Regions from separate parts of the Neorhizobium sp. LjRoot104 genome, predicted to be linked through region 1. Evidence: predicted binding sites of a transcription regulator. Region 1 holds the regulator's gene; each other region holds the start of a gene.

Region 1 (7,575 bases):
TGCTCCTGGTTCATCGACACCCAGGTGTCGGTGACGATGCAATCGGCGCCGGCAACCGCCTTTTCGGCGTCGTGGCAAAGCATGATGTTGCCGCCGTTGTTGCGCGCCCAGTTCAGGAACTTGTCGGCGGGCTCCGAACCCATCGGCACCGCCATGTTCATGCGATAGCCGAAACGGGCGGCACCTTCCACGAAGGAATGCAGCACGTTGTTGCCGTCGCCGGTCCAGGCGATCGTCTTGCCGGCGATCGGCCCGCGATGTTCCTCGAATGTCATGATGTCGGCCATGATCTGGCAGGGATGCGTGTCGTCCGTCAGGGCGTTGATGACCGGCACGGTGGCGTGTTCGGCCAATTCCAGCATGCGGGCGTGATCCGTGGTACGGATCATGATGGCATCGACATACCGCGACAGAACCTTGGCGGTATCGCCGATCGTCTCGGCACGACCGAGCTGCATTTCGGTGCCTGACAGAAACAACGTTTCGCCGCCGAGTTGGCGCATGCCGACATCGAAGGATACGCGGGTGCGGGTGGAGGGCTTTTCGAAGATCATCGCCAGCATCTTGCCGGCGAGCGGCTTTTCCGCCGTGCCGGCCTTGGTCGCCTGCTTGCGGATCTTCGCGTCGTCGAGGATGACCCTGAGATCAGCCGCGGAAACAGCGGAAAGATCGAGAAAATGCTTGGGAGATGCCATGTGATGTTCCCTGTGAAGCGGGAAACCTGCAACGGCGTCCCGCTTTGCCCGCTCAGGCCGATTTCTTCATCTCGGAAGCGGAAAGCTTTTCCGCCGCCCTCTCGATGCGGGCAAGCCCTTCGCGGGCTTCCTCCGCCGTGACTGTGAGCGGTGGCAGGAGACGCACCACGTTGTCGCCGGCCGGAATGGCCAGCATGTGTTCGCCGCGTATGGCAGCAACCAAGTCGCCCGCGGGCACCTTCGCCTTCACGCCGAGCAGCAGGCCTTCGCCGCGAACGTCCTCGATGACATTGGGGAAGCGGTCCTTCAGGCTCGCGAGCCCCTGGCGCAAGACCAAGGCGACGTCACGGACGTTTTCCAGGAAGCCATCGCCCAGGATCACGTCGAGCACCGCATTGCCGGCCGCCGTGGCGAGCGGATTGCCTCCGTAGGTCGTGCCATGGGTGCCAGCGGTCATGCCGGACGCGGCGTCCGCCGTGGCAAGGCAGGCACCGAGCGGGAAACCGCCGCCGATGCCCTTGGCAAGCGCCATGATGTCGGGCGTCACGCCCGCCCATTCATAGGCAAACAGCCTGCCGGAACGGCCGACGCCGGTCTGGACTTCGTCGAAGACCAGCAGCAGGCCGTTGTCGTCGCAGATCTGGCGCAGCGCCTGGAGGAATTCCTTCGGAACCGGCCGCACGCCTCCCTCTCCCTGGATCGGCTCGATCAGTATGGCCGCGGTTGCATCGGTGATCGCAGCCTTCAGGGCATCGATATCGCCGAACGGCACCTGATCGAAGCCTTGGACCTTCGGGCCGAAGCCTTCGAGATATTTCGCCTGGCCGCCGGCAGCGATGGTCGCCAACGTACGGCCGTGGAAGGCGCCTTCGAAGGTAATGATGTGGAAGCGCTCCGGATGCCCCTTCACGAACTGATAGCGGCGCGCCGTCTTGATGGCGCATTCCAGGGCCTCGGCGCCGGAATTGGTGAAGAACACCTTGTCCGCGAAAGAATTGTCGGCGAGACGACGCGCCAGCTTCTCCTGGCCGGGCTGTTCGAAGAGGTTGGACGTATGCCACACCTTGTCGGCTTGCGCCTTCAGCGCACCAACGAGATGCGGATGGCCGTGACCGAGCGAATTGACCGCGACGCCGGAACCAAAATCGAGATATCGCTCCCCACTTTCCGTCACAAGCCATACGCCCTCGCCGCGCTCGAAACGCAGCGGAGTCCGGGCAAACGTGTCGAAAAGCGCGGCTTCAGCCATGGCGACATCACTCCTCTAGGCAGTCCAGAAAGGCCCATGGAACGGGCCGAAAAAATCAAAAATGCCGCCCACTGGGCGGCGGGGGCACTATCGGGGTTTAGGCCGTCAATGTCAACAAAGCTCGGCGTTTTGGGCAAGCCAAGGCGGGAAAGCGACAGGCGTCGGCCTATGTGACAAAAATGACTCTCCCGGACAGCAAGTTGGGGAAAACCACGAAATCGATTCCCGCAGATTCCCCCGACTCTTGCCACGGAGTCAGCCTCACACTAGGTTAAAGATCAATTACTAGACTGCATGCGGCGGAACTAGTCACCTCAAGCATAGATATAGTGGGTGCTGCGAAATGAATTTCGCAGCAAAGGTGGAAGGATTCTGCATGCCAGCAACGTTCAAAGGCGGAGAACGGGCATGAACTGGACAGACGAGCGTGTCGAGAAGCTCAAAAGATTATGGTCGGAGGGCCTCAGCGCCAGCCAGATCGCAGCGCAACTTGGAGGCGTGAGCCGAAATGCCGTGATCGGCAAGGTGCATCGTCTCAGCCTGCCGGGCCGGGCGAAAGCCGGCGGCACGGTTGCGACCAGCCGTTCATCGACGGCCAAGCGCACGACGTCGGCGCCGCGGGCTCCAAACTACGCATCGCGCGTCGCGACCCGGACCGTTACCCGCGCCGTCGGTGCGACGATGGTCAAGGAAGAGGTCGAAATCGAACCCTATCAGGAGATGGAGTATCGTCCCGCCTCCAACGTGGTGGTGCCGATTTCCCGTCGTCTCGCATTGACGGAACTGACCGAGCGCACCTGCAAGTGGCCGGTCGGCGATCCGCTCAAGGAAGACTTCCACTTCTGCGGCTGTGAATCCCCGGATGCGTCGCCTTATTGCGGCTATCACGCAAAACTCGCCTACCAGCCGGTCAACGAGCGCCGCAAGGTTGCCGCTCGGGTCTGAGCGGCGGCGCGACACGAGGACAAGATCGAAAGCGGGCGCGAGGCCCGCTTTTTTGTTGCGCATGGCAGACATGTCGGCCAGGCCTTGCTCCGGATCGGCATTGCGCCTATTTGACGGAGCAGCGAGGACGACCTCCCCCATTCGGGCAAAAACTCCGGGACGACCCGGAACGCACCCAGGAGGTCATCATGCGCTCGACACGCGACCGTATCCGCCATGCCATCAGCTTCGAACTGATCGGGCTCGCTCTCATCACGCCGCTCGGCGCTATCGCCTTCGGCATGCCGGCTGCCGACATCGGCGTGGTCGGCATCGGCAGCGCGACGATCGCCACCGGCTGGAACTATCTTTACAATCTCGGCTTCGACCATCTGATGCAGCGCTTCACCGGCACCACGCAGAAAAACACCGCGATACGCGTGGCGCATGCGGTGCTGTTCGAACTTGGTCTGCTGATCGCGCTTCTGCCGCTGATCGCCTGGTATCTCGGCGTCAGCATCCTCCATGCGCTGATGATGGATGTGTCTTTCGCGGTCTTCTACGTGGTCTACGCCTTCGTCTTCAACTGGGCCTATGACCGGATCTTTCCGCTGCCGGAATGGCAGCGGCAGACCCGGGCGGCCTGAAAGCCGCCTCTCAGGATTCCATCGAGTAACCCGCGCCGCGGACGGTGCGGATGACATCCTGCATGTTGGAGAAGTTGAGCGCCTTCCTGAGGCGCCCGACATGGACGTCGACGGTACGCTCGTCGACATAGATGTCATGCCCCCAGACGCCGTCCAGGAGCTGCGACCGTGAGAACACACGGCCGGGCGAGGCCATCAGGAATTCCAGAAGGCGGAATTCGGTCGGGCCGAGGCGCACTTCACGGCTCTTGCGGTGAACGCGATGGGTTTCCCGATCGAGTTCGATATCGCCGCAGCGGAGCACGCTGGAGAGCACTTCGGGACGGGCGCGGCGCAGCATCGCCTTGACGCGGGCCATCAGTTCCGGCGTCGAGAAAGGCTTCACCACATAGTCGTCGGCGCCGGTGGCGAGGCCGCGAACACGTTCGCTCTCCTCGCCGCGGGCCGTCAGCATGATGATCGGCAGGCGCTCCGTTTCCGAGCGCATGCGCAGCCGGCGGCAGAGTTCGATGCCGGAAACGCCGGGCAGCATCCAGTCGAGTATCAGAAGATCCGGCGTACGCTCCTGAAGCCGGATCTCGGCTTCATCCCCCCGCAGGATCGTCTCGACCTCATAACCTTCCGCTTCGAGATTGTAGCGAAGAAGCACGCTGAGTGCTTCTTCATCCTCCACCACAGCGATTTTAGGCAGCATTTCGGCTCTGCTCCGTCAGCATTCCATCATTTATTCGGTAATCGCGCCGAGCGTGTTCGACGAGTCGTCCTTCGGGCGATCGCCTTCCGGCTGGGCGCCGGTGGTCATGTAGTAGATGGTTTCGGCGATGTTGGTGGCGTGGTCGCCGATACGCTCGATGTTCTTGGCGCAGAACAGCAGGTGCGTGCAGGTGGTGATGTTGCGCGGATCCTCCATCATGTAGGTGAGGAGTTCGCGGAACAGCGACGTGTACATCGCGTCGATTTCCTCGTCGCGGATGCGGATCGCCTCGGCCTTTTCCGCCGAGCGCGTCGCGTAGACGTCGAGGACGTCCTTGAGCTGCACGAGGGCGAGATCGGAGAGATGTTCGAGGCCGCGGGCGAGCTTGCGCGGAACGCCGGTGCCCTGAACCGCGATGACGCGCTTGGCGGTGTTCTTGCCAAGGTCGCCGACGCGCTCCAGATCGGACGCGATGCGCAGCGAACCGACGATCTCGCGAAGGTCGGCTGCCACGGGCTGGCGGCGTGCGATCGTGACGATCGCCTTGTCGCCGATCTCGCGTTCGGCGTGATCGAGGATCACGTCGTCGGAGATGACCTTCTGGGCCAGGGCAGCGTCGGAATTGACCAGCGCGCGCACGGCGTCCGAGCACATCTGCTCGGCGAGGCCGCCCATTTCGGAGATGCGGCGGCTCAGGTATTTCAGTTCGTCGTCATAAGCCGACAGGATATGGGTCGATGCCATCTTCTCGTCCTCAAAATTGATTTTCAGGCGGCGCGGTCGGCTGGATCAGCCGAAACGGCCCATGATGTAATCCTGCGTGCGCTGGTCGTCGGGATTGGTGAACATCTTGTCGGTGTCGTTCTCCTCGACGAGCTGGCCGAGGTGGAACATGGCGGTGCGCTGCGAAACGCGGGCAGCCTGCTGCATCGAATGCGTCACGATGACGATCGTGTAGTTGGCGCGCAGTTCATGGATGAGTTCTTCAACCTTGGCGGTCGCGATCGGGTCGAGAGCCGAGCACGGTTCGTCCATGAGGATGACTTCCGGCGACACGGCGATCGCGCGGGCGATGCACAGACGTTGCTGCTGGCCGCCGGAAAGGCCGGTGCCGGATTCATGCAGTCGATCCTTGACTTCGCCCCAGAGGCCGGCGCGCTGCAGGCTCGCCTCGACGATCTGGTCCATGTCGGCCTTGTTCTTGGAAAGGCCGTGGATGCGCGGACCGTAGGAGATGTTCTCGTAGATGGTCTTCGGGAACGGGTTCGGTTTCTGGAAAACCATGCCGACGCGAGCGCGAAGTTCCACGACGTCGATGTTCTGGTCGTAGATATCGTCCGAGTCGAGGGTGATCTTGCCGGTAACGCGGCAATTCTCGATCGTGTCGTTCATCCGGTTGAGGCAGCGCAGGAAAGTGGACTTGCCGCAGCCGGAAGGGCCGATGAGAGCTGTCACCGTGTTTTCGCGAACGTTGAGGTTCACGTCGAAAAGCGCACGCTTTTCGCCGTAATAGACGGAAACGTCCTTGCCGATCATCTTGTGAGAAGCATCACTCATCTTTTGGTCCAGCGCCTTTTCAACTGCCGATTCTGACATCATGTTCATTGTCATACTCCTTCTACCAGCGCCGCTCGAAGCGACGCCGCAAGAGAATTGCGCCAACATTCATTAGGATGAGGAACAGGAGCAGGATGATGATTGCTCCCGAGGTGCGTTCGACGAACGCGCGTTCCGCTTCGTTCGCCCACATATAGATCTGTACCGGCAGCGCCGTCGAAGGATCGAGCGGCGTCGTCGGATAGTTGGCGACGAAGGCCACCATGCCGATCAGGAGCAGCGGTGCGGTTTCGCCGAGTGCGTGTGCGAGGCCGATGATCGTGCCGGTCAGGATGCCGGGCATCGCGAGCGGCAGGACATGGTGGAAGATCGTCTGCATCTTCGAAGCGCCGAGGCCGAGGGCGGCCGCACGGATCGACGGCGGCACGGCCTTCAGCGCCGCGCGGGTGGCGATGATGATCGTCGGCAGCGTCATGAGGGTAAGTACCAGGCCACCGACGAAGGAGGCCGAGCGCGGCAGGCCCACGAAGTTGACGAAGACCGCCAAGCCAAGCAGACCGTAAACGATCGAGGGAACGGCCGCGAGATTGTTGATGTTCACCTCGATCAGGTCGGTGAACTTGTTCTTCGGGGCGAATTCCTCAAGATAGATCGAGGCGGCGACGCCGATCGGCAGCGACAGGACGAGCACGATCAGCATCATGTAGAACGAGCCGATCAGCGCGACGCCGACGCCGGCCGCTTCCGGACGGCTCGATGCGCCGTTGACGAAAATGCCGCCGTTGAAGTGCTTGGCAAGCGCCCCGCTGTCGGAGAGCTGCTTCATCCAGCCGAGCTGCTGGTCGTTGACCTTGCGGTTCTCCTGGCCGACGTCGAGGTCGATCTGGCCCTTGTAGGCCGAGTCGATGTCGCCGGAGGCAAGCAGTGTCACCGTATGCGTCGTGCCGATGATCGCCGGATTGGCGACCACCAGGTCGCGCAGCTGGACGCGGACGCCGTCCGACAGCATCTGGCCGATGGCGCGGGCCGCGACACGGTCGTCGACGCTGACGTTGAGCAGCTTGGCGAGAGCGTTGCGGGCGACGATCGGATAGTTCGCCGTCATCAGCTTCTGTGGATTGGTGGCACGTTCGTTCTGCGGATCGATGATCTGCTGCGAGAACTCGACCGGCATGGTGATCATGGTCTGCTGGAAGGCGGTGTAACCCTTGGAGACAACCGACCACAGCAGAAGCATCAGGAAGATGATGCCGAAGGAAAGCGCGGCGATGCCGTAGGCACGGAAGCGGCGCTCGGCGGCGTAACGGCGCTTGATGCCGATATCGCGACGGACGGACTTGGCCTTGGGGATGCCGGCGGCGGGAGAAACCACATCGGTCATTCGTACTGCTCCCGGTATTTGCGCACGATGTAGAGCGCGTAGATGTTGAGGCAAAGCGTGATGGCGAAAAGCGTGATGCCCAGCGCGAAGGCAACCAGGGTCTGCGGCGAGGTGAACTCAAGGTCGCCCGTCAGCTGGTTGACGATCTTGACGGTCACGGTCGTCATCGGCTCGAAGGGGTTGATCTGCAGCCGGGCGGCGACACCGGCCGCAAGCACGACGATCATGGTTTCGCCGACGGCGCGCGATGCTGTCATCAGAAGCGCGCCGACGATGCCTGGAAGAGCAGCCGGCAGCACGACCTTCTTGATGGTTTCCGAACGGGTGGCGCCGAGGCCGAGCGAACCGTCACGCAGGGCACGCGGCACTGCGGTGATGATGTCGTCCGACAGCGAGGAGACGTAGGGGATCAGCATGATGCCCATGAC
Region 2 (7,575 bases), 4.2 Mb from region 1:
TTCGGCGGGCGAAAAATAGAGAGCGTAGCGCAAGACGGGTATCCGGAATCAGGAGAAGGCCGGCCGACTTTAGCTGCCCGCCGGCCTGCGAAACAGGACCCCCGGCTAAAAGATTTCCATGACAGAATGATGATAATCCGGCCTGTCAGTGAGCCTTTTTGCCCATCACGCGGGAACGCAGCGCGTTGGAGAGGTTGTCGAACACGAAGACCACCAGCAGGATCAGCAGGACCATGTAGGCGACCTTGTCCCAGTCGGCATTGGTCTTCATGGATTCGAGCAGCTTGAGGCCGATGCCGCCCGCGCCGACAGCACCGATCACGGTTGCCGAACGGGTGTTGGACTCCCAGAAGTACAGCGATTGCGAGATGAAGATCGGCAGGACCTGCGGCACGACGCCATAGCGCTGCACGATGACCGGCGCCGCACCCACCGACTTGACGCCCTCGCGCTGCTTGTCATCGACATTCTCCAGCGCTTCCGAATAGACCTTGCCGAGCGCACCGGTATCCGTGAAGAAAATCGCGGCAATGCCGGGCAGTGGCCCCGGTCCGAAGGCGCGGGTGAAGAACAAAGCCCAGATCAGCATGTCGATGGAGCGCAGGAAGTCGAAAAAGCGCTTCATGCCCCAGTTGACCGGCCGGCTGGTGGTGATGTTGCGGGCAGCGACAAAGGCGAGCGGAAAGGCGATGAGGGTGGCGAACAGCGTGCCGACGAAGGCCATGACCAGCGTCTGCATCAGCTTGGAGAGAATGTCGCCATGCTGCCAGCTGCTATTGTTCAAGAAATTGTCGAGCGCCAGCGAGGCATTGGACTGGGTCGGGTCGATCCGCTCGCCGAAGAGCATCAGTCCGGCGACGCTGGTGACGCTGCGGCCCCAGAACGGCGATTGCGTATCGAAGAAGAAATTCGCCCAGCCGAGGAAACGCCGCTGCACATAGACCTGGCTGTTGCGGATTTCCGCCTGGCCGGCAAAGCCGAACCGGATATTGACCTTGTTGTCGTCCTGCACCATCCGCGCCGGCGCACCGGCCGGCAGGATGGCCCGGTCCCCTTTGATCGCCACGGGGTAGAGTTTGCCGTCGATATAGACGTCGACCTGGCTCGGGGTTACCTCAAGCCGGTCTTCTCCGCCGAAGAGCACCGTGTAGCCGCCGTTTGAAGTCGGCTTCAGCCAGTCGATCGCCGCCCCCTCGGGATATTGCCGGCGGCTCGTCCATTGCGGCACGACCTGGCCGTTCTGGAAGCGCAGGCGCGGTTGGGCGCGCCAGGAATACCAGTCCTGGATATAGATCGCCGCGCGGTCCCAGTTGCCGTTGACGAAGGTCGGAATGACGTTGAAGAAGGAAAAGCAGAAGGCGAGATAGACGGTGACCGCGACGGCGGCGACCGCCAGGCCCCAGCGCTGCATGAAACTGCGGTGAAAAACTTCCGGATAGGCGGCGAGCAGGCGTTCGCGATCGGCGGCATTGACGGCGAGATTGGACATCAGGCAGCTCCCCGGCCGAATTCGAACGATTGCTTGCCGATCAGTCGGCGGCGCAGCCAGGCCGAGAACTGGTCGACGCAGATGACGGTGACCAGCAGAAGGATGATGATCGCATAGGTCTTGGCGGCATGGTCGCGGCCGATCGACAGGCTGAACACTTCCCCGATGCCGCCGCCGCCGACGGCGCCGATAATGGTCGAGGCGCGCACGTTGATCTCGGTGCGCAGCAGCGTGTAGGAAACGAAATTCGGCAGGACCTGCGGCAGGATCGCGAAGCGGACGCGCTCCAGCCAGCTGGCGCCTGCGGCCCGCAGGCCCTCGTCCGGCTTCATGTCGGCATTCTCGACCACTTCGAAGAACAGCTTTCCGAGCGCCCCGATGGTGTGGACCGACACGGCGATGATCGCGGCGATCGGACCGATCGACAGGATCGCGGCCAAAAGGCCTGCGACGACGATTTCCGGAAACGCGCGCAGGATTTCCATGATGCGCCGTACCACCCAGCGCGTGAGACCGGCGCCGACGAGATTGGTGGAGGCGAAGAAGCACAGAAGGAAGGCGCCCGTGGCGCCGAGGATGGTCGAAACGATGGCGATATTGATGGTGATCGCCAACTGGTAGAAGAAATTCGGAATGTAGAAGCTGTCGGTGATCCAGACGCGGTCGCTGGTGTAGTCGAACTTGATCGATCCGTCGGCATAGGGCGACGGCAGGTCGAACATCGCGCGAAAAATCTCCAGCGGGCTGTTCGGCACGAAGCTTTTCAGGAAGTCGAAAAAGTAGGGAAGGCGTTCGAAGAACTTGCCGGAATTGGCTTCGTTGGCGAAATCCAGCGACGCGCCGAGCACGATCAGGAAAACGACGATCGAGACGGCGGTATAGATCCGCCGCGTCCGCACCTGGCTCTGGTAATGGTCGAGGATGGTGCGGGAGCTTTCCTGCAGCCCGCTGAACCGGGCGGGTTCGGCCATATGCGCCATTCTGGGCATCCTTGTTGAACGAGCGGCGGCATCGTCATGATGCCGCCGCCGGATTGGTCAGAACGCTGGATCAGCCGCCGATGACAGCCTTACGCGCGTCGATGATGGTCTGGTAGAACTTCTGGTCGACCGGTGCCCAATCGACGTAACCGCCGCCCGTGAAGCTCTCGAAGCAGGCCTTGTCCTTCTTCGGCAGCTCGGCGAAGAAGGCGGTTACCTTCTTCTTCATGTCGTCGGAAAGCTTGTTGGAAACCATCAGCGGGCCGTTCGGGATGAGCGGCGACTTCCAGACCTGGACGATGTCGTCCATGTCGAGCAGGCCCTTGGAGACCATGATGTGCAGGTTGCCGGAGGAGTAGCCCTGTGCCCAGTCGCCGACGGCCGAGCCGAAGGTGGTGCCGACGTCGAACTTCTTGTCGAGAACGCCGAGAACGAGGTTCTCATGGCCGCCGCCGAAGCCGGTTTCGGAGAAATACTGCTTGACCGGCATGCCGACATCCTTCGGCAGGGCGACGTTCGGGACGAGGTAGCCCGAGGTCGAGTCCGGATCGGCGAAGCCGATCTTCTTGCCCTTGGCATCGGCGAGCGTCTTGATGCCCGAATCCTTGCGGGCAACCATGATCGAGTAGTAGCCGGTCGAACCGTCGGCCTGCTTGGTGGTCAGGACCGGGGTGACGGCATTCGGGTCCTTGATGTAGATCGCGGCGTAGGAAGCAGCGCCCATGACGGCGAGGTCGATCGTGCCGCCGAGCAGGCCCTGGATGACGCCGTTATAGTTCGGCGAGGGGAACAGCTTGACATCCGAAGCGCCGGTCGCGGCGATCAGGCCGGGCTTGACGCATTCGGTGCGGCGAACCTGGTCGGCTTCGTTTTCGCCGCCATCGAGGCCGATGCGCAGAACCGGTGCGCTCTGGGCGTGGGCCTGGCCGGCGACGGCAGCAATGGCGATCGTCGCCATCAGGATCTTGCGGAATGCAGACATGGAAGTCTCCTTTGGTGATGGGATGGTCAACCCCGGAAAGGGCGTCGGTCTTCCGGCCATCACATCGGCGGCCGGAAACGGGTCAGCGCATGGCGGCGGCTTCTGCCGTCATGCCGGATATGTCGATGGCGGCCGGAGCCTCGCCACGGCGGGTGGAGGCAAGGCTGGTCGATGTCATGGTTTCGTCGATCCCGGCGCCGTCCCTGTCGGAACCGTAGATTTCGCGGACCGCATTGGCATTGAGCTCCTGCGGCGGGCCGTCGAAGACGACGCGCCCGCTCGCCATGCCGATGATCCGCTCGCAATAGCTGCGGGCGGTATCGAGCGTGTGCAGGTTGGTGATCACCGTGATGCCTTCGCGCTCGTTGATGTCGCGCAGCGCATCCATGACGATCTTGGCGTTCAATGGATCGAGCGAGGCGATCGGCTCGTCGGCGAGCATCATCTTCGGCGCCTGCACCAGAGCGCGGGCGATCGCCACGCGCTGCTGCTGGCCGCCCGACAGGGTTCCGGCCGGCTGCAGCGCCGTCTGCTCGATGCCGAGCCGCTCAAGCGCCGCCATCGCCATGACGCGCTCGTCGCGGCTGAAGATCTTCAGGAGGCTCATCGTCGTCGAACGATGGTTGAGACGCCCGAGCAGCACATTGGTCATCACGTCGAGGCGCGGCACCAGGTTGAACTGCTGAAAGATCATCGCGCAGTCGCGCTGCCAGTTGCGCAGCGCCCGGCCCTTCAGGGAGGAGACTTCGGCGCCGTTGAAATGGATGGAGCCGGCGCTCGGCTCCTGCAGGCGGTTGATCATCCGCAGCAGGGTCGACTTGCCGGCGCCGGAGCGGCCGATGATGCCGACCATCTGGCCCTGGGGAATCTCGACGTTCACGGCGCTGACCGCGACACGATCGCCGAAACGGCGGGTGACGTCCCTCAATTCGAACTTCATGCTCTCTCGCCAGTTCAGCTTTTTCTGAGAGCTCGATAGCGATGGTTGATGAAGTCTGAATGTCGGTTTTATGTCGGTTTTGTTATATTCCGAAAGCGCCCGTCGCGCTTTGGTTACGTGGCATGACGCGACACGAATTCTTCAGCCGAAAGCGCCCGGAAATCGTCCAGAGCAGCCCTCAGTTTCAGGTGATCCCAGTCCCACCAGGCAAGCCGGTCCATCGCCTCGCCGACCGCTTTTGTGAAGCGCTCGCGGATGAGTTTTGCCGGCACGCCGCCGACGATCGTATAGGGCGCCACGTCCTTCGACACGACCGCCCCGGCGCCGATCACCGCGCCGTTGCCGACGGTGACGCCCGGCAGCACGGTGGCGCCATGGCCGATCCACACGTCATGGCCGATGGTGACGCGGTTGTCGCGCCGCCATTCGAAGAAGCTCTTCTCGTCCTCGGCATCGTCCCAATAGCTGGCGGCGCGATAAGTGAAGTGGTGCAGTGTCGCCCGCCAGGTCGGGTGGTTGGTGGCGTTGATGCGCACCGACGCTGCCATGTTGACGAACTTGCCGATCGTCGCGCACCAGATCGAGCCATCCTGCATGATGTAGGAATAGGCGCCGATCTCGGCCTCGCTGATGCGGCAGCGCTCGGAAACCTCCGTATACGGGCCGAGCGTCGAATTGCTGACATTTGCCGTTTCGTGGATTGCGGGCTCGAGCCCGACCTTGACGCTCATGCTGCGACCGCCTTTCGCGGGGAAAACTGGGCGACGTCGAGAATGCGGTCGGCCACCGCCTCGCGCACCTCCTCGTCGTGAAAAATGCCGAGAAGGGCGACGCCCTCCCGCTTCTTGTCCGCGATCATCTCCACGACGACCCGCCGGTTGACGGCGTCGAGCGAGGCGGTGGGCTCGTCGAGGAGCAGGACGCGGTGACTGGTGATGAAACCGCGGGCAATGTTGACGCGCTGCTGTTCGCCGCCCGAAAACGTGGCTGGCGGCAGGGTCCAGAGCTCCCGCGGGAGATTGAGCTTGGCCAGAAGCCCGGCCGCCTTGTCGCGCGCTTCGGGGGCTGCGATGCCGCGGGCGACGAGCGGTTCGGCGACCACGTCGAGCGCCGAGACACGCGGCACGGTGCGCAGGAACTGGCTGACATAACCGAGCGTATGGCGGCGCACGTCGAGCACGGTGCGAGGGTCGGCGCGGGCGATATCGACAATCCGGTCCTTGTGATCGACGAGGATCTGCCCGGCATCGACGGCGTAGTTGCCGTAGAGCATCTTGAGGATCGAGCTCTTGCCGATGCCCGACGGGCCGCCGAGCACGACGCATTCGCCGCTCGCGACGGAAAAGTTCACATCGTTGACGACCGGCAGCTTGATGCCGTCGCGCAGGTGCATGGTGAAGCTCTTGAAGACTTCGGAAACGACGAGAGGGGTAGCCATCGGTATTCTCCTCAGACCTGCAGGATCGATGAGACGAGCAACTGCGTATAGGGCTCGCGGGGGTCGTCGAGCACCCGATCGGTCAGCCCGTGCTCGATCACATGCCCGTCCTTCATCACCATCATCCGATGAGAGAGCAAACGCGCGACCGCGAGATCGTGGGTGACAACGATCGCCGACAGGCCGAGATCGTTGACGAGGCCACGCACCAGGTCGAGCAGGCGGGCCTGGACCGAGACGTCGAGGCCGCCGGTAGGCTCGTCCATGAAGACGAGGCGCGGGCCGGTGACGAGGTTGCGGGCGATCTGCAGGCGCTGGCGCATGCCGCCGGAAAAGGCGCGCGGCTGATCGTCGATGCGGTCGGTGCCGATCTCGACGCGGGTCAGCCAGTCGCTCGCCGTGTCGCGGATCTTGCCGTAATGCCGGTCGCCGACTGCCATCAGCCGTTCGCCGACATTGGCGCCGGCCGAGACCGTCATGCGCAGCCCGTCGGCCGGGTTCTGGTGCACGAAGCCCCAGTCGGTGCGCATCAGGAAACGCCGCTCGGCCTCGCTCATATGGTAGAGGTCGCGGAAATTGCCGTCGCGCATGCGGTATTCGACGCTGCCGGTCGTCGGCATCAGCCGGGTCGACAGGCAGTTGAGCAACGTCGTCTTGCCGGAACCGGATTCGCCGACGATGGCGAGCACTTCGCCCGGCCAGAGCTCGAAGGAGACGTCCTTGCAACCGATCCGGCTGCCGTAGAATTTCGAGACGCCGCTGACTTTGAGAAGAGGGGTATCGGTCATGGCGTAATGTCCTTGGATATCAGTGCGTGTGGTTTATTCCCCTCTGTCCTGCCGGACACCACTGCCTTCGCCGTCATCCTCGGGCTTGACCCGAGGATCCGGACCGTCGCGCTCCTTGCGTTGAAATTTGGAGAGCCGCCGAGGCAAAAGAGTGTGGATCCCCGGGTCAAGCCCGGGGATGACGGAAGATGAGGAGGGGGAGATGTCCGGCAGGACAGAGGGGAGTATGCGACCTCTCCGTTCATTCCGCAGCTTCCTTGGCCGGCGCCAGCATCGCACCCGCATGGCCGTGTTCGCGGCGGTCCTCGCAATTGTCGGTGTCGGAGCACACGAACATGCGGCCGCCCTTGTCGTCGAGCACCACCTCGTCGAGATAGACGTTCTCGGCGCCGCAGAGCGCGCAGGGCTTGTCGAAGGTCTGGATCTCGAACGGGTAATCCTCGAAATCGAGGCTGACGACGTCGGTATGGGGCGGCACGGCGTAGATGCGTTTCTCGCGGCCGGCGCCGAACAGCTGCAGCGCTTCCGAGCGGTGCATTTTCGGATTGTCGAATTTCGGCGTCGGCGACGGGTCCATCACGTAGCGGCCCGCGACCTTGACCGGATAGGCATAGGTCTTCGAGATGCGGCCGTTATGGGCGATGTCCTCGTAGAGCTTCACATGCATGAGGCCGTATTCCTCCAGCGCATGCATCTTGCGGGTCTCGGTCTCGCGCGGCTCGAGGAAGCGCAGTGGTTCCGGGATCGGCACCTGGTAGACGAGGATCTGGCCCTCGGCGAGCTTGTGCTCGGGAATGCGGTGGCGGGTCTGGATGATCGTTGCATCCTGGGTGTGGGTGGTGACGGCGACATTGGCGACCTTCTGGAAGAAGGCACGGATCGATACCGCATTGGTCGTGTCGTCGGCGCCCTGGTCGATCACCTTCAGCACGTCTTCAGGGCCGATGATCGCGGCCGT
Region 3 (7,575 bases), 2.6 Mb from region 1:
CGGCGGCAAGTCCTTCGAGGTCGATCTCCGACGTCCGAAATCTTGAAACGTCGGTGCGCTTTGCCAAACGGCTGGCAGACGGTGCCTTCGCGGGCTGTGGGAACTGCATCCTAACTCTCCCCATTCCTGGCGTCGATGATCGAAGTCTAACGCGGAGGCGGCCCGTGGGACTATTGGACATGGGGACTGGTCCCCCTATCCAAAGGTATGACCGATACGTCCAAAAATGGTCTGCCCACCTTCCGAAGCCTGTGTCTGCCTCCCGGCCACATCAAGAAAACTCCGGAAGGATGATTCCGCGGTGCGGACCGCTGACAAACCCATCGATGTCCGGCGGGTTTCGGTTTTGGGAGGGACGGCAAACGGCTGGAGGCGTGACGATGGCTGCGGCCTCCGGGAGTGACATTCTCGGGATGGCGCCCGCCGGCTGCATCCGCGGAAAGGCTAGGCTCTCGAGGATATTGCAACGAGCAAAAGGCAACTGCCGCGATCCCGGTTACGGGGAAACGCTTCCTTCGTTGGCTGCCCAGGGGGGCAACTCTTGCATGCGGCGGGGCCGCGCGCCGTTTGCCGGCCTTGCCGACACGCGGATGTCCGATGGAGACGATCCGGCTGCGCCATTGCTACCCTCGGATGATCTCCTCATACGCCATCGCGGCCTGCAGCAGTGTTTCGTCGCAATTGGCATTGGCCGACAGGAGGAAGCCGACCGGCATGTCGGCGTCGCCGGTGCCGCAGGGAATGGAGACGCCGCACCAGTCGAGGAAGTTACCGAAGCCGGTATTGCGCAACGTCTTGCCGTTGGTGGCAAAAAACAGCTCGTCGTCCTTTTCGAGCGGCGCGATGGGCGGCGCCACATGGGCGACCGATGGCATGGCGACGAAACGGTCGCCGATCAGCGCCTCTGTTGCGGCGATCATCCGGGCGCGGTCCTCGACGATGGCGATATAGTCGGACAGGCTGGTCTTTTCGCCGAGGCGCGTGCGTGCCACTACCCGGTGGTCCATTTCCGCGGCATCCGGTCCCGCCAGTTTCTCCCGATGCAGGGCGAAGGCTTCGGCGGTCACCATCGGACCGTATTTGACCATCAGTTTCGGAAGTTCGTCGAAGGTCGGGAAGGCGAGGCGGGTGATCTTGGCTCCGGCCTTTGCAAGCCGCTCGATCGCCGCTTCGAAGGCGGCCACCACCCCCGGCTCGGCGCCGTCGAGGACGATGTTGGTCGGGATGACGATATCGAGCGGTTGTGTCGGTTGGCGTGCCGTCCGGGGGGCTGCAAGCCCGCGCATCGCGGCGTCCACCCAGACCGCGTCCTGCACCGTGCGGCAGAGCGGTCCGAGCGAGTCGAGGCTCGTCGCCAGCGGATAGACGCCGTTCATCGCGTAGCGGCCGCGGGTCGCCTTGTAACCGACGATGCCGTTGAAACCGGCCGGGATGCGGATCGAGCCGCCCGTATCGGTGCCCATCGCGACCGGCACGAGGCCGGCCGCCACCGCGACGCCGGAACCGGAAGAGGAGCCGCCGGGAATGCGCGGCGCATCCTTGCCATGCGGATTGTGCGGCGTGCCGTAATGCGGGTTGATGCCGATGCCGGAAAAGGCGAATTCGCTCATGTTGGTGCGGCCGACCGCCACCATGCCGGCCTGTTTCAGCAGGTCGACGATCGCTGCGTCCTTCGCAGCGGGGGCTGCCTTCTTCAGTACCTTCGAGCCGGCGGTGGTCGGCAGCCCCTCGATGTCGAAGAGGTCCTTCCAGGCAATCGGAATGCCATCGAGCAGGCCGAGCGAGCGGCCTTCCTTCAAGCGCTTCGAGGATGCCTGGGCTTCCGCCAGGGCGCGATCCTCAAGAAGCGAGACGAACACGGCCTTGTCCGGATAGGCCCTGATGCCCGACAGCACCGATTCAGTAACTTCGACGGGATCGGCCTTGCCGATCTGGATGAGCGCGGAAAGCTCGGCGATCGACATCGCTCCAAAGGATTTCGTCACGGCAATCATTCTCCTCGTTCCGTTACTGGCGGGCGACAGATGTATCGGATATTTTGGCGATGGGTAGAGGATTTATCGGCTCGGCTTGTGGCATGGAACTTCCCGCATATCCGCGAAGTTCAGTGAGTCCACCGCGTCAGCGGGACATCGGGAAGGATCAGCCCATGAGAAACATCATCGCAATCGCCGGTCTCGTGATCGCGCTTGCCGGCTGCAGCACGGACGGCGGCGGGACGACCGGAGCCATCGATATCGGGCCGGGCATCCGGCCGATCCCCGGCAGCATAACCTATCGAGGCCAGCCGCGTACCAAGCTCACCAAGTCGCCGATCGGCAGCGTCGTTCCGCACGAGTTCCGCAACGAACTCGGCCAGCGGGTCGAGGAAAACTACATCATCCAGCCGGACCGCAGCCTCAAGCTGGTCAGCCGGCGGGTCTATCGCGATCCGTTCGGGTTCGACGATTGATGGACTTCAATCCGCGACGGCCGCCCACGCACGCTCGGTGGCGACCGGTTCGTCGGTGGTGATCTGATCCGGCTTCAGCGCCATCAGGGCCGAAAAGCTGTGGGCTTCGGCCTCATCGAAACCGGCGTCCGGGTTCTTGAGGTTGAAGGTCCAGGCATCGACGAGCCTGCCGGCATCGTGGCAGAGGCCGATCAGGTCGAGTCCGTCTCTTGCGGCCTGCAGCACCAGCTGCCAGGCAAGATAGATGGTGTCCGGCTCGGTCGGGCCGGCAATATCGTCGCGCAGTTCCGCTTCGACGGCCTTGAGGCCCTGACCGCGATAGATCTCCACGAGCTTGCCGGTCGGGTCGATGCCGCGCTTGAGGCCCGGCAGCCTCTGCTTGATGGCGACGACAAGATCGAGATCGGCGGCGCTGACGATGATCGAGGAGCCGGCACTGCCGAAATAGTCGGCGAGATGATCCACCCCGCGTGCGCCGATCGCCTTGAGGTTGTCCTTCACGTCGAATTGCAGCAGGGCGTCCGGGTGAGCTGTTCGAAGCATTGTCGCGAGATCTTCGCTGAGGATCGGCGGATGGCCGCCCTGCAAAACCGTCAGCCCGCGGATGGCTTCCGGCAAAGTTTCCCGGATGAGGCCGTGGCCGGTGGTTTCGCCTTCGAGTTCTTCGTCGTGCAGCACGACGAAGCCGCCGTCGGCGCGAACCCGCAGGTCGAGTTCGGTCGATGCTCCAAGACGAAAACCCTCCATCATGACGCCGGCGGAAAACAGCGGATCCTTCAGGCTGCGGCGCAGGCGATGCCACTTCAGCCGGGTGAAACGGCCCTGATGGGCGATGCCGAGGCCTGAAAATACTGAGCTCATGAAATTCCGTCTAAGGTGAAGCGCCGATTCGATCGACGACAGACTATTGTTTCGGAGCTGCCTGCCATAGATCGATGACAGAAGTTTCGTGCCGAGCTTCAAAAACGAATTGCCGCCCGTCAGTGAACCGCTTGTTATAGAGGTCTGCGGACAAGTATCCGAAAACAAATTTTGTCTCCTGTCACGAAAGGCAGATTTCCATGTCCCATGACGCAAACTGGGCGCCTCTTCCTCCCACCAGTACCGGCCTGCGCGGCCGTTGCCCGCGTTGCGGCCAGGGACATCTGTTCAAGGGTTTCCTGTCGATGCGGCCGAGTTGCGAGGTTTGCGGCCTCGATTATTCCTTCGCCGATCCGGGCGATGGGCCCGCGTTCTTTGTCATGTGTTTCGGCTGCATTCCGAGCATTGCGCTTGCCGTGTGGATCGAAACCAGTTTCCAGCCGCCATTCTGGGTGCATCTGCTGATTTCGCTTCCTTTCCTGCTTCTGACGTGTCTCGCGCCGATGCGGCCGCTGAAGGGCTGGCTGGTGGCGAGCCAGTATTTCTACAAGGCCGGGCCTGGCAAGGTCGACAAGGGCGCATCATCGCCCGATGACGGCCAGAACGGAGGCTGACCGGCCAGCAGGGTTTCGAGACTTGCGATAAAACCGGCCCGGATGATGAGGAACAATCTTCTCCGCAAACCATTCGACAGGTGACAATTCAAGGAGCCTGCAATGTCCGATGCCGATGAATTTGAAATGGAAGCGCACCGAAGGGCACTCGCCGTGGAAGGGGCGATGCTCATGCTGATCGACGGCCTCACCGCCCGGGGCACGATTTCCGCAGACGAGGCGGAGGATATGTTGCGGATCCTGTCGAAGAGCTCGGATTTCTCGGCGGCCCGTGCCGCAAGCTCGCTCCGGATCGTCAACCAGCTGAAACGCCTGCGGCGCGGCGACGGTGCAATTACCCCCGGGGCGTGAATCGGCGAAGAATCCGCCAACGGTGCGGGAGGCGTGTTGCGAGACGCCTTCGCTTTTTTGATCGGGAACATCCCCAGTCGGGGTCAGTTGGGGGCGATCATTCACCAGTTCGACAACAAGGAATATCCCATGGCCCAGTATCCCACTCCGCCGTTTCCCGAACAGCAGCAGCCGATGCCGGGCTTTACCGGACGCATGGATCCGGTGCCGGATCACGGCGAGCTCTCCTACCGCGGCTCCGGTCGATTGGCCGGCAAGAAAGCGGTGATCACCGGCGGCGACAGCGGCATCGGCCGGGCTGTGGCGATCGCATATGCGCGCGAGGGCGCCGATCTGTTGATCTCCTATCTGGACGAAGACGAAGATGCGGAGGATACCAAGCGACTCGTCGAGGAGGCCGGGCGCAAGGCGGTGCTGGTGCCGGGCGACATCAAGACCGCGGCGCATTGCCGGGCGATCATCGACCGGGCCGTCCGGGAGTACGGCGGCATCGATATACTCGTCAACAACGCCGCCCATCAGGCCACGTTTTCCGACATTGCAGACATCAGCGACGAGGAATGGGAACTGACCTTCCAGGTCAATATCCATGCGATGTTCTATCTCACCAAGGCAGCGGTTCCTCACATGAAGCCGGGCAGCGCCATCATCAATACCGCCTCGATCAATTCCGACAGTCCGAGCCCGACGCTGCTCGCCTATGCGACCACCAAGGGCGCGATCCAGAATTTCACGGCGGGGCTGGCGCAGCTTCTCGCCGAAAAAGGTATACGCGCGAACACGGTTGCGCCGGGGCCGATCTGGACGCCGCTCATCCCTTCCACCATGCCGGAGGACCGGGTGAAGAACTTCGGCAAGCAGGTCCCCATGAAACGTCCGGGCCAGCCGGTCGAGCTCGCGACCGCCTATGTGATGCTGGCCGATCCGCTCTCCAGCTACGTTTCCGGCGCGACGATCGCCGTCACCGGCGGCAAGCCAATCCTGTAGCTCCGCTCCCTCCCAACGAAAACGGCGGCGGCGTGGCTCACGCCGCCGTCTCTGTCGGGAGAGATGCCTTTGTCTCAGGTGCGGCGGCCGACTTCGCGCGCCAGATCCTCGAAACAGAATTTCGTACCTTGTTCGCTGGCTTCGTTTGCCAGAAGCAGGAGCCGGATCGGAAAGGCGATCGCCTTCTGATGGGACGTGGAGACCGCAAGCGGCTTGTCGTCGGCAAGCACGGTGCGTTCGGCCGCCTGCAGGGCGCCCTGGATTTCCGAGTGGGAAACGACGCCTTTTTCGACCAGGAGCCGGTTGATCGCGGCGACCGCGAGATAGAGGCCTTCGAGCTGGGGATTGGCAGTGTTCATGTCTCGGTCCTTTGCGTGGAAGACGGAACGGAAGTGGCGGCATTTTCGTCGATCAGCCGGGCGCCGCGCTGCTGGGTCAGGTAACGCCAGATCCATTGCACGCTGACGAGCAGGCGCTTTTCGAAATTGACGAGCAGGTAGACATGGACGAGCGCCCAGAGAAACCAAGCGAGGCGGCCCTTCAGCGTCCACTTGCCGAAGTCGAAGATCGCCGCATCGCGGCCGATGACGGCCGTATTGCCGCGGTTCCGGAAGCGGAACGGCTCGGCCGGCTTGCCGTCGAGCAGGTTCGCCCGCAGCGCCTTGCCGAGATATTGGCCCTGCTGCTTGGCGACCTGGGCGAGGGCCGGCAGCGGCTTGCCGTCTTCGGCGAGACCCAGTGCCGTATCCCCGATCGCAAAAATATCGGGAAAGCCGGTGATGGAGAGGTCCGGTTCGACGGGAATGCGGCCGCCTGCCTTGCCTTCGATGCCCAGCCATCTGGCCGAGGGCGCCGCTTTGACGCCTGCACCCCAGATGACGCAGCTGGTGCGGAAACGCTGCGAGCCGGCGATCACCTCGTCCTTGGTGACGGATTCGACGGATAGACCGGTCATCACCTCGACGCCGGCTTTTTCCAGCGCCTTCATGGCGTATTGGGTGAGGTTGTCCGGGAAGGCGGCGAGGATTTTCGGGCCGGCCTCGATGAGGATGACCCGCATGTGATCCGGCTCCAGCTTGCGGAAGTCGCGGGCGATCATGAAATGGCCGAGCTCCGCGATGGCGCCTGCCATTTCGACACCGGTCGGGCCGCCGCCGATGATGATACTGGTGAGGAGGGCCTTCTTCTCTTCCGGATCATGGGAAAGCTCGGCCTTCTCGAACGCCAGCAGCAGGCGCTGGCGGATCAGCCGCGCCTCGTGGATGGTCTTCAGGCCCGGCGCCCAGGCACGCCAGTCGTCATGGCCGAAATAATTGTAATCGGACCCGGTGGCGATGACGAGGCGGTCGTAAGGGACGGACGTGCCGTTGTCGAGGATGACGGTCCTTGCTGCCGCATCCACGCCGGTGACCTCCGCCAGCATGACATTGATGTTCTTGAAGCGTCCGAGCGTCCGGCGGATCGGTTCCGATATGTCGGCGGGAGACAGTGCGGCGGTCGCGACCTGATAAAGGAGCGGCTGGAAAAGATTGTGGTTGCGCCGGTCGATGACGGTCACATCGATGGCGCTGTTGCCGAGCGCGCCGGCCGTCGCGAGCCCGCCAAAACCGGCGCCGACGATGACGACCCGCGGCAGTTTGGTTTCTCCCGTCGTGCCGTTCTGGAAAGTCTTGCCGGTCATATCGCCCCACCCGATTGACGGAGCAAAGCTCCGCTTGACGCCTGTTCAACACACGCCGGACACCTTTGTTCCGAACGTGTTTCACCGGAACCTTTTACGCCTGTCGCCGTTCAATTTCACGACATCAATAGGAGAACGTCATGAACAGCATCGTTTGGTTGGTCGGCGCGGTCGTCATCGTCATCGCCGTTCTGAATCTCGTCGGATTTGCTTAATTTATTGAATGAATCCAATCGGAAGCCTGGCTTTCATCTGCATCGAACTGAAAGGAGACAGTCATGAACAGCATCGTATGGCTCGTTGGAGCCGTCGTCATCGTTCTCGCCGTTCTGTCCTTCATCGGCATAGGCTGATCGGTGAGACGAAAAGCTGGAGGATATCGACAAGGCGCCGTCCCGCAAGGGTCGGCGCCTTGTCTTTGCGTGGTCATTTCGGCGTGGCGGCTGCTTATTCGGCAAGCAGCAGCGCGAAGGGGTGATCGACGAACACCGAGTTGACGGCGATGCGATCCTTGGGGTCGATGGCCTTGCCGGTGCAGACATCGCGATAGCGGCGGTGTCCCAGCCGTTCGGGCAGAGCTATCTCCGTTTCCGCCCAGCGCTCGGACCGGGACGGCGCAAGGCCCGCAT
Region 4 (7,575 bases), 3.5 Mb from region 1:
AGCAATCCGGCCACGACGCGCAGCAGCGTCGATTTCCCGGATCCGTTGCGGCCGGTCAGGACGAGGCTTTCACCGGCTCCGAGAGTAAAGGAGATATCCGTGAAAATCCGGTCTTCGCCGCGCCTTGCGCTCAAGTTTTCGGCCAAAAGCCGCATGCCGGAGACCTTCATTAAGATTTTAATCATCGCGATCCGAAAATTTATTCGGAATGGGCGCCAAGCGTCTGGAACCCTTCTTAGAAATTATCTATAAGCACTGCAACCACGCCAGCGGCCGGCGTGATTTCAATCTTCCGCCGAACTTGAAGATCCCAAAAAATCTTCTCGTGCGGACAGCGGAAATGGTCGCACCCGCATCCTGATGTGCATGAAGTGCATAGGCGTCCGCACGCGCGTGTTGGCTCTTTAATCAGCGGGGTTTATTCCGTGGCTAAGTCTCTCGACAGTTTCAATTGTCGCTCCGTCCTTACCGTAGGCGGTAAGGATTACGTTTACTACAGCCTTCCGAAGGCCGAGCAGAACGGCCTTGCCGGCGTTTCGAAGCTGCCCTTCTCGATGAAGGTGCTGCTCGAAAACCTGCTCCGCTTTGAAGATGGCCAGTCCGTCACCAAGGAACAGATCCTGACGGTCGCCGAATGGCTGAACAACAAGGGTCTCACGGAAGCGGAAATCGCCTACCGCCCGGCCCGCGTGCTGATGCAGGACTTCACCGGCGTTCCCGCCGTCGTCGATCTTGCCGCGATGCGCGACGCGATGGTTTCGCTCGGCGGCGATCCGGAAAAGATCAACCCGCTGGTTCCCGTTGACCTCGTCATCGACCACTCGGTCATCGTCGACGAATTCGGCACGCCGACCGCTTTCGCCAAGAACGTCGAGCTCGAATACGAGCGCAACGGCGAGCGTTACCGCTTCCTGAAATGGGGCCAGCAGGCGTTCAAGAATTTTCGCGTCGTTCCTCCGGGCACCGGCATCTGTCACCAGGTCAACCTCGAATATCTCGGCCAGACCGTGTGGACCAAGGAAGAGGACGGCGAAACGATCGCCTATCCGGATACCTGCGTCGGCACCGATTCGCACACCACGATGATCAACGGCCTCGGCGTTCTCGGCTGGGGTGTCGGCGGCATCGAAGCGGAAGCCTCGATGCTCGGCCAGCCGGTCTCGATGCTTCTGCCCGAGGTCATCGGCTTCAAGCTCACCGGCAAGCTCAAGGAAGGCGTCACCGCGACCGACCTGGTGCTGACCGTCGTGCAGATGCTGCGCAAGAAGGGCGTGGTTTCCAAGTTCGTCGAGTTCTTCGGCCCAGGCATGGACAACATGCCGCTCGCCGACCGCGCGACGATCGGCAACATGGGTCCGGAATACGGCGCGACCTGCGGCTTCTTCCCGGTCGATGGCGAAACCATCAACTACCTGACCATGTCCGGCCGCACGCTCGAGCGGATCGCGCTGGTCGAGGCCTATTCCAAGGTTCAGGGCATGTGGCGCGAAGGCGACGGCTCCGACCTCGTCTTCACCGATACGCTTGAGCTCGATCTCGGCGACGTCGTGCCGTCGATGGCCGGCCCGAAGCGTCCGGAAGGCCGCATCTCGCTCGACAAGATCGCTTCCGGTTTCGCCGGTTCGCTCGATACCGAATACAAGAAGCCCGGCCAGCTCGGCAATCGTTACCCTGTCGAAGGCACGGATTTCGATCTCGGCCATGGCGACGTGGCGATCGCCGCGATCACGTCCTGCACCAACACGTCCAACCCGTCGGTGCTGATCGCCGCCGGCCTGCTCGCCCGCAACGCGGTTGCCAAGGGCCTGAAGTCCAAGCCCTGGGTGAAGACCTCGCTCGCACCGGGATCCCAGGTGGTCGGCGAATACCTTGCCAAGTCCGGCCTGCAGGCCGATCTCGACAAGCTCGGCTTCAACCTGGTCGGCTTCGGCTGCACCACCTGCATCGGCAATTCCGGTCCGCTGCCGGCGCCGATCTCGAAGACGATCAACGACAAGGGCCTGATTGCCGCCGGCGTGCTCTCGGGCAACCGCAACTTCGAAGGCCGCATCTCGCCTGACGTGCAGGCGAACTACCTCGCCTCGCCGCCGCTCGTCGTCGCCTATGCGCTTGCCGGTTCGGTCCAGAAGGACCTGACCTCCGAACCGCTCGGCGAAGACCAGAACGGCAATCCGGTCTTCCTCAAGGACATCTGGCCGACCTCGAAGGAAGTCCAGGAATTCATCCTGAAATACGTCACCCGCGAACTCTACGAAACCAAGTATGCGGACGTCTTCAAGGGCGACGAGAACTGGCAGGCGGTCAAGGTTCCTCCGGGCCAGACCTATGCCTGGGATGACAATTCGACCTATGTGCAGAACCCGCCCTATTTTGTCGGCATGGGCAAGACGGGCTCGGGCCTCAAGAACATCAAGGGTGCCCGCATCCTCGGTCTCTTCGGCGACAAGATCACCACCGACCACATTTCCCCGGCCGGTTCGATCAAGGCTGCTTCGCCGGCCGGCGCCTACCTCACGGAGAACGGCGTCGGTGTTGCCGACTTCAACCAGTACGGCACGCGCCGCGGCAATCATGAAGTGATGATGCGCGGCACGTTCGCCAACATCCGCATCCGCAACTACATGCTCGGCCCGAACGGCAAGGAAGGTGGCTACACCTTCCACTATCCGTCCAAGGAGGAGATGTCGATCTACGATGCAGCCATGCAGTACAAGGCCGAGGGCGTTCCGCTCGTGATCTTCGCCGGCGTCGAATACGGCAACGGTTCGTCGCGCGACTGGGCCGCGAAGGGCACCAACCTGCTCGGCGTCAAGGCGGTCATCGCCCAGTCCTTCGAGCGTATCCACCGCTCGAACCTGGTCGGCATGGGTGTCGTTCCCTTCGTCTTCGAAGAAGGCACGACCTGGGCCAGCCTCGACCTCAAGGGCGACGAGACCGTCACCATCGAGGGCCTGGAAGGCGACATCAAGCCGCGCGAATGGAAGACCGCCAAGATCACCTACGGCGACGGCACGGTGAAGGAAATCAACATCCTCTGCCGCATCGATACGCTCGACGAGGTCATCTACATGAACAATGGCGGCATCCTGCAGACGGTTCTGCGCGACCTCGCCGCTTAAGTGACATGGCCACCCGCCGGCTCGGCCGGCGGGTCACCAATTTTCCACGTGAGTTAAGCTGCCCCTCACCCTAGCCCTCTCCCCGCACGCGGGGAGAGGGGACTTGAGAGTTTGCGGCTCGTGTCCTTCTCCCCATCTCAATGGGGAGAAGGTGCCGGCAGGCGGATGAGGGGCAGTTCCAACACCTAAGGTCCCATGCCCTTGACCGTCGTCCTCCTCACCGGAATGGCCGTCACCGTTTTCCTGACATCGCTGCTTTCGGGAATTTTCGGCATGGCGGGCGGGTTGATCCTGCTGTGGGTGCTGCTTTTCCTCTTTCCCGTCGGCACCGCAATCGCCATCCACGGCGTCATCCAGATGGTGTCCAACGGGTCGCGCGCCTGGTTTTCCCGCGCCTATATCGACTACCGCATTCTCGGCATCCTCGGCCTGGGCCTGGTCATTTCGAGCATCATCCTGCTGATCGTCGATTACCAGCCGGACCTGATCGTCGTGTCGATCGCCATCGGGCTGATGCCGATCCTGGTCTGGATGCCGGTATCGAAGCTGCGGCTCGATGCCTCGAAGCCGCTGCATGCGCTGGTCTGCGGGCTGATCGCCGGCGCGCTGACGGTCGGCGTCGGCGTATCGGGGCCGACGATCGACATCTTCTTCATCCGCACGACGATGGACCGGCGCAAGGTGATCGCCACCAAGGCGGCGGTGCAGGTCGCCTCGCATGCGACGAAGGTGGTGTTCTACTGGAACGCGGCCTCGCAACTGCCGACCACGGAGTGGATCGCGGTGCTGGTGGCAGCGCCTATCGCCATTCTCGGCGCGCGGGCCGGCAACGACATTCTGCAGAAGATGACCGACCAGAATTTCCGCGCGTGGACGCGCTGGATCGTCACCGGCGTGGGTGCCGTTTATTTTACCCAAGGCCTGCTCAAACTGATTTGACCCCGGCGCATTTTTCGCGAAGTTTGATGTCCGACCAAACGCATTCGGAAACCGATCAATTATCCGGTCTTCACCCCTTCGTGACTTTCTCTTGAAGGTTCCCGGTGGTTACTTTCCGCCATCCAGTGCGTTAGGCCCCTTGATCGCCGCGAGCAATCGTGGATAACAGTTGCCCTGATAAAAAGGTCTGCCACCCATGCCCCTTCGTTTTCGCTCCGTACTCCTTGTGGCGGGCCTGTTTTATGCGGGCGCTGCATTCGCGGGAGAGGTCAGGGCGCCGAAGGGCGTGATCGAACTTTTTACCTCTCAGGGCTGCTCCTCCTGCCCGCCCGCCGATGCCGCTCTGGGCGAGCTGGTGGCGCAGGGAGACATGGTCGTGCTTTCCTACCACGTCGATTATTGGAACTATCTCGGCTGGACCGATACGCTGAGCTCCAAGGAAAATACCGAGCGGCAATATGGTTATGCCAAGACGCTCGGGCGTAGCGGTGTCTATACTCCGCAGGCCCTCATCAACGGTCGAGACCACGTCAAGGGCACCGACCTCACGGTGATCAACGACAAGGTGAAGGCACTCGGCCAGAGCGGCAAGGGGCTCGACGTCCCGGTCACCGCGGCGATGCGCGGCGACGAGATCGAGATCGAGATCGGAGACGGCAAGGGGCAGGCCGACGTCGTCGTCGCCTATTTCACTAAGCGCCAGATGGTGGATGTCACCAAGGGTGAAAACAGCGGCAAGACGATGGAATATTGGCACGCCGTTTATGACGTGCAGTCGGTCGGCACCTGGAACGGCCAGAGCATGAAGCTGACCCTGCCCGGCAAGCTGATGGGCAAGTCTAAGAAGGATGGCTGCGCGATCCTGCTGCAGACATCCGGCCCGGGCGGCGAGCCCGCGGCAATTCTCGGCGCGACCGTGCTGATGGCGGGCCGCAAAAAATACTGACCGCGGGCGCGGTTCCTGTCCTGCCGATTATGCGTGAGTTCTTGTTGGCGGCCCGATCCAATAACATTGGGGGGCTGGGGGTAAGGGTCAATGCACCAGACCGGGCCATATGGCGCTGAAAAACGGCGCCAACCAACGCTGCCAATCTCGCTTCGAAATCGGGCACTCTTTTGTTCGAAATGGGGCAAGAATAAAATCGCGGCGGTTGGTTGCGGGCGAGATTGCCGGGGTTGATTTTTACGGCCTCTCGGGCACACTGTCATATCTCTGACATTTGACGATTTGGGAGTCTTGATGACAGATCAGCCGGATTTGCCGGGGGGACAGAGACCCCAGGACACAGCCGTTGTCGTCGATCTCAGTGATTATCGGCAGAACCGCGATCCCGCACCGGTCACCTTCCACCGGCGGGAACTCGATGCGATCTTGAGGATTTACGGTCGGATGGTCGGCGAAGGGGAGTGGAAGGACTACGCGATCGACCACCTCAAGGATCGGGCCGTGTTCTCAATCTTCAAACGCTCCGGTGAAACTCCGCTCTTCCGAATAGAGAAGAATCCGAAGCTCGCGGCCAAGCAGGGCGCCTTTTCAGTGATGAACACCCATGGCCTGATCATGAAGCGCGGACATGAGCTGCCGCAAGTGCTCAAGGTCTTCGACAAGGTGCTGAAACTGATCGATTAAGGCGGCGCCCTATTCGGCAAACAGCGAACCCGGATAGACGCCGGGATTTGGATCGGTTTCATTGCCTTCGCCGAGCGAAACCTGCATCAGCACCGTGTCCTGCCATTTTCCGTGTTTGAAGCCGGTGCCCTTGAGCGTGCCGGTCAGCTCGAAGCCGAGACCGCGATGGAGCGCCACGGAGGCAGGGCTGGCGCCGCCGATGACGGCGACCATCTGGCGGAAACCCAGCGCCTCGCAGCGCACCAGCAGTTCTTTCAGCAGCGCCTTTCCGACGCCCTTGCCGCGCGCTTCCGGTGCCAGATAGATCGAATCCTCGACCAGCCAGCGATAGGCCGGGCGGGTCCGGAAGGCCGATGCGTAGGCGTAGCCGAGGAGGGTGCCGTCTTCCTGTTCCGCCGCGATATAAGGATAACCCTTGGCCCGGATTGCCTCGAAGCGGGCGGTCATCTCGGCCTCGCCCGGCGGCGTCAGTTCATAGCTTGCGGTGCCGTTCAGCACGCTGTCGCGATAGATTTCGGTAATCGTGGGAAGATCGGCGGGGGAGGCGTCGCGGAGATGGAATGTCATTGAGTTTCAGGCCGTTGAAAGGAATGGCCGAGCCTATGCCGTGACGCGAAGCCGGGCAATAAAAAAGGCGACCCGGAGGCCGCCTTTTCCTGTTCGAATTCCTCGAGATCAGTTGTTCCGGTTGCCCAGGAACTGGAGGAGGAACGTGAAGAGGTTGATGAAGTCGAGGTAGAGGGTCAGAGCGCCCATGATGGCCTTGCGGCCAGCAACCGCGACGTCGTCGCCGTCAAAGTACATTTCCTTGATCTTCTGCGTGTCGTAGGCGGTGAGGCCTGCGAAGATCAGCACGCCGATCGCGGAGATCGCGAAGCCGAGGGCCGAAGACGCCAGGAAGATGTTGACGATCGAGGCGATGATCAGGCCGAACAGACCCATGATCAGGAACGAACCCATGCCCGACAGGCTTCTCTTCGTCGTGTAGCCGTAAAGCGACAGGGCGCCGAAGGAGGCCGCCGTGATGAAGAACGTCTGCACGATGCTCTGCGCCGTGTAGACCAGGAAGATCGACGACAGGGAGAGACCCATCAGCGCCGCATAGCCCCAGAAGGTGGCCTGTGCCGAGCTGACGCTCATCTTATGAACGCGGAAGCTCAGGAAGAACACCACTGCGAGCGGCGCGAGCATGATGACCCAGCGAAGCGGCGAACCGTAGATCGCAGCGCCAAGGCTGGTCAGCAGGATGCCGTTCGGAAGCCGGGCGACAGCTGCGGCTGCATCCGTCGTCGTTGCGAGGGCCGAGATACCATAGGCGGCGATACCGGTGATAGCCAAGCCGACAGCCATCAGGTTGTAGACCTTGAGCATGTAGGCGCGCAGGCCTTCATCGATCATCGCGCCGGACTGGGCGCGACCCTGCGCCGCCCGGGTCTGGTAGTTGTTGAAATCAGCCATTGTTTCCTCTTTAAGCTCCGGAATTATTCACGGTGTCGGGCCCCCTTTTTACGGACCCAGGCGCCGCTGCGGAGCTCCAGCAAGCCTGCGCATAAATATGATGCGAGATCGCTTCACATACAAGAGGTGCGACAAGCGAAAAACGCAAGCCATGGGAGCTATTTAGCAACCTATGGGAGGCGCTGACGGTAATTTGATCCGAGAGTTAACAAGAAATGCTACCTCTGGAAGAATTAGAGCTCGCGCAGCACCGGTGCGGCCTTCTGCCCTAATATGCGCCATGTGCCGGCAAGGCCTATTCCGACGGTCAGAACCAGCGAAACGGCGAGCGTCAGCACCGCGACATCGGGCAGGAAGACCGATTGCAGCCGCATGATCCGGCTGACGATGAACCAGGCGGAAAGGCCGCCGGCGACGAGCGCAAAGAGG

What was found. Region 1 encodes PhoB, which activates phosphate uptake and scavenging genes when phosphate is short. Its sites were predicted from a motif close to TGTCATNNANCTGTCAT; they were not measured.
Region 2: the regulator PhoB is predicted to act here: its motif matches at 4,451-4,467, upstream of phnC (phosphonate ABC transporter ATP-binding protein).
Region 3: the regulator PhoB is predicted to act here: its motif matches at 3,377-3,393, upstream of ACSQ8R_RS13675 (glycerophosphodiester phosphodiesterase).
Region 4: the regulator PhoB is predicted to act here: its motif matches at 5,262-5,278, upstream of ACSQ8R_RS18000 (DUF2794 domain-containing protein).

What each region holds. Positions count from the first base shown of each region.
Region 1 is NZ_CAXURS020000001.1:110,837-118,411, forward strand. Features, by position in the region: gene argF (ornithine carbamoyltransferase) at 1-695, opposite strand, end outside; gene ACSQ8R_RS00580 (aspartate aminotransferase family protein) at 748-1,944, opposite strand; gene ACSQ8R_RS00585 (GcrA family cell cycle regulator) at 2,353-2,889, shown strand; gene ACSQ8R_RS00590 (PACE efflux transporter) at 3,078-3,515, shown strand; gene phoB (phosphate regulon transcriptional regulator PhoB) at 3,526-4,209, opposite strand; gene phoU (phosphate signaling complex protein PhoU) at 4,240-4,953, opposite strand; gene pstB (phosphate ABC transporter ATP-binding protein PstB) at 4,999-5,814, opposite strand; gene pstA (phosphate ABC transporter permease PstA) at 5,828-7,147, opposite strand; gene pstC (phosphate ABC transporter permease subunit PstC) at 7,144-7,575, opposite strand, start outside.
Region 2 is NZ_CAXURS020000001.1:4,319,922-4,327,496, forward strand. Features, by position in the region: gene ACSQ8R_RS21085 (DUF1045 domain-containing protein) at 1-33, opposite strand, end outside; gene phnE (phosphonate ABC transporter, permease protein PhnE) at 146-1,489, opposite strand; gene phnE (phosphonate ABC transporter, permease protein PhnE) at 1,489-2,460, opposite strand; gene phnD (phosphonate ABC transporter substrate-binding protein) at 2,540-3,451, opposite strand; gene phnC (phosphonate ABC transporter ATP-binding protein) at 3,534-4,391, opposite strand; gene ACSQ8R_RS21110 (DapH/DapD/GlmU-related protein) at 4,505-5,122, opposite strand; gene phnL (phosphonate C-P lyase system protein PhnL) at 5,119-5,829, opposite strand; gene phnK (phosphonate C-P lyase system protein PhnK) at 5,841-6,617, opposite strand; gene ACSQ8R_RS21125 (alpha-D-ribose 1-methylphosphonate 5-phosphate C-P-lyase PhnJ) at 6,859-7,575, opposite strand, start outside.
Region 3 is NZ_CAXURS020000001.1:2,681,780-2,689,354, reverse strand. Features, by position in the region: gene ACSQ8R_RS13690 (helix-turn-helix domain-containing protein) at 1-109, opposite strand, end outside; gene ACSQ8R_RS13685 (amidase) at 624-1,985, opposite strand; gene ACSQ8R_RS13680 (hypothetical protein) at 2,150-2,452, shown strand; gene ACSQ8R_RS13675 (glycerophosphodiester phosphodiesterase) at 2,459-3,313, opposite strand; gene ACSQ8R_RS13670 (DUF983 domain-containing protein) at 3,514-3,927, shown strand; gene ACSQ8R_RS13665 (hypothetical protein) at 4,030-4,278, shown strand; gene ACSQ8R_RS13660 (SDR family oxidoreductase) at 4,408-5,265, shown strand; gene ACSQ8R_RS13655 (hypothetical protein) at 5,340-5,624, opposite strand; gene ACSQ8R_RS13650 (NAD(P)/FAD-dependent oxidoreductase) at 5,621-6,946, opposite strand; gene treY (malto-oligosyltrehalose synthase) at 7,394-7,575, opposite strand, start outside.
Region 4 is NZ_CAXURS020000001.1:3,635,325-3,642,899, reverse strand. Features, by position in the region: gene ccmA (heme ABC exporter ATP-binding protein CcmA) at 1-155, opposite strand, end outside; gene acnA (aconitate hydratase AcnA) at 426-3,119, shown strand; gene ACSQ8R_RS18010 (TSUP family transporter) at 3,321-4,058, shown strand; gene ACSQ8R_RS18005 (DUF1223 domain-containing protein) at 4,255-5,004, shown strand; gene ACSQ8R_RS18000 (DUF2794 domain-containing protein) at 5,299-5,688, shown strand; gene ACSQ8R_RS17995 (N-acetyltransferase family protein) at 5,698-6,255, opposite strand; gene ACSQ8R_RS17990 (Bax inhibitor-1/YccA family protein) at 6,364-7,146, opposite strand; gene ACSQ8R_RS17985 (ABC transporter permease) at 7,380-7,575, opposite strand, start outside.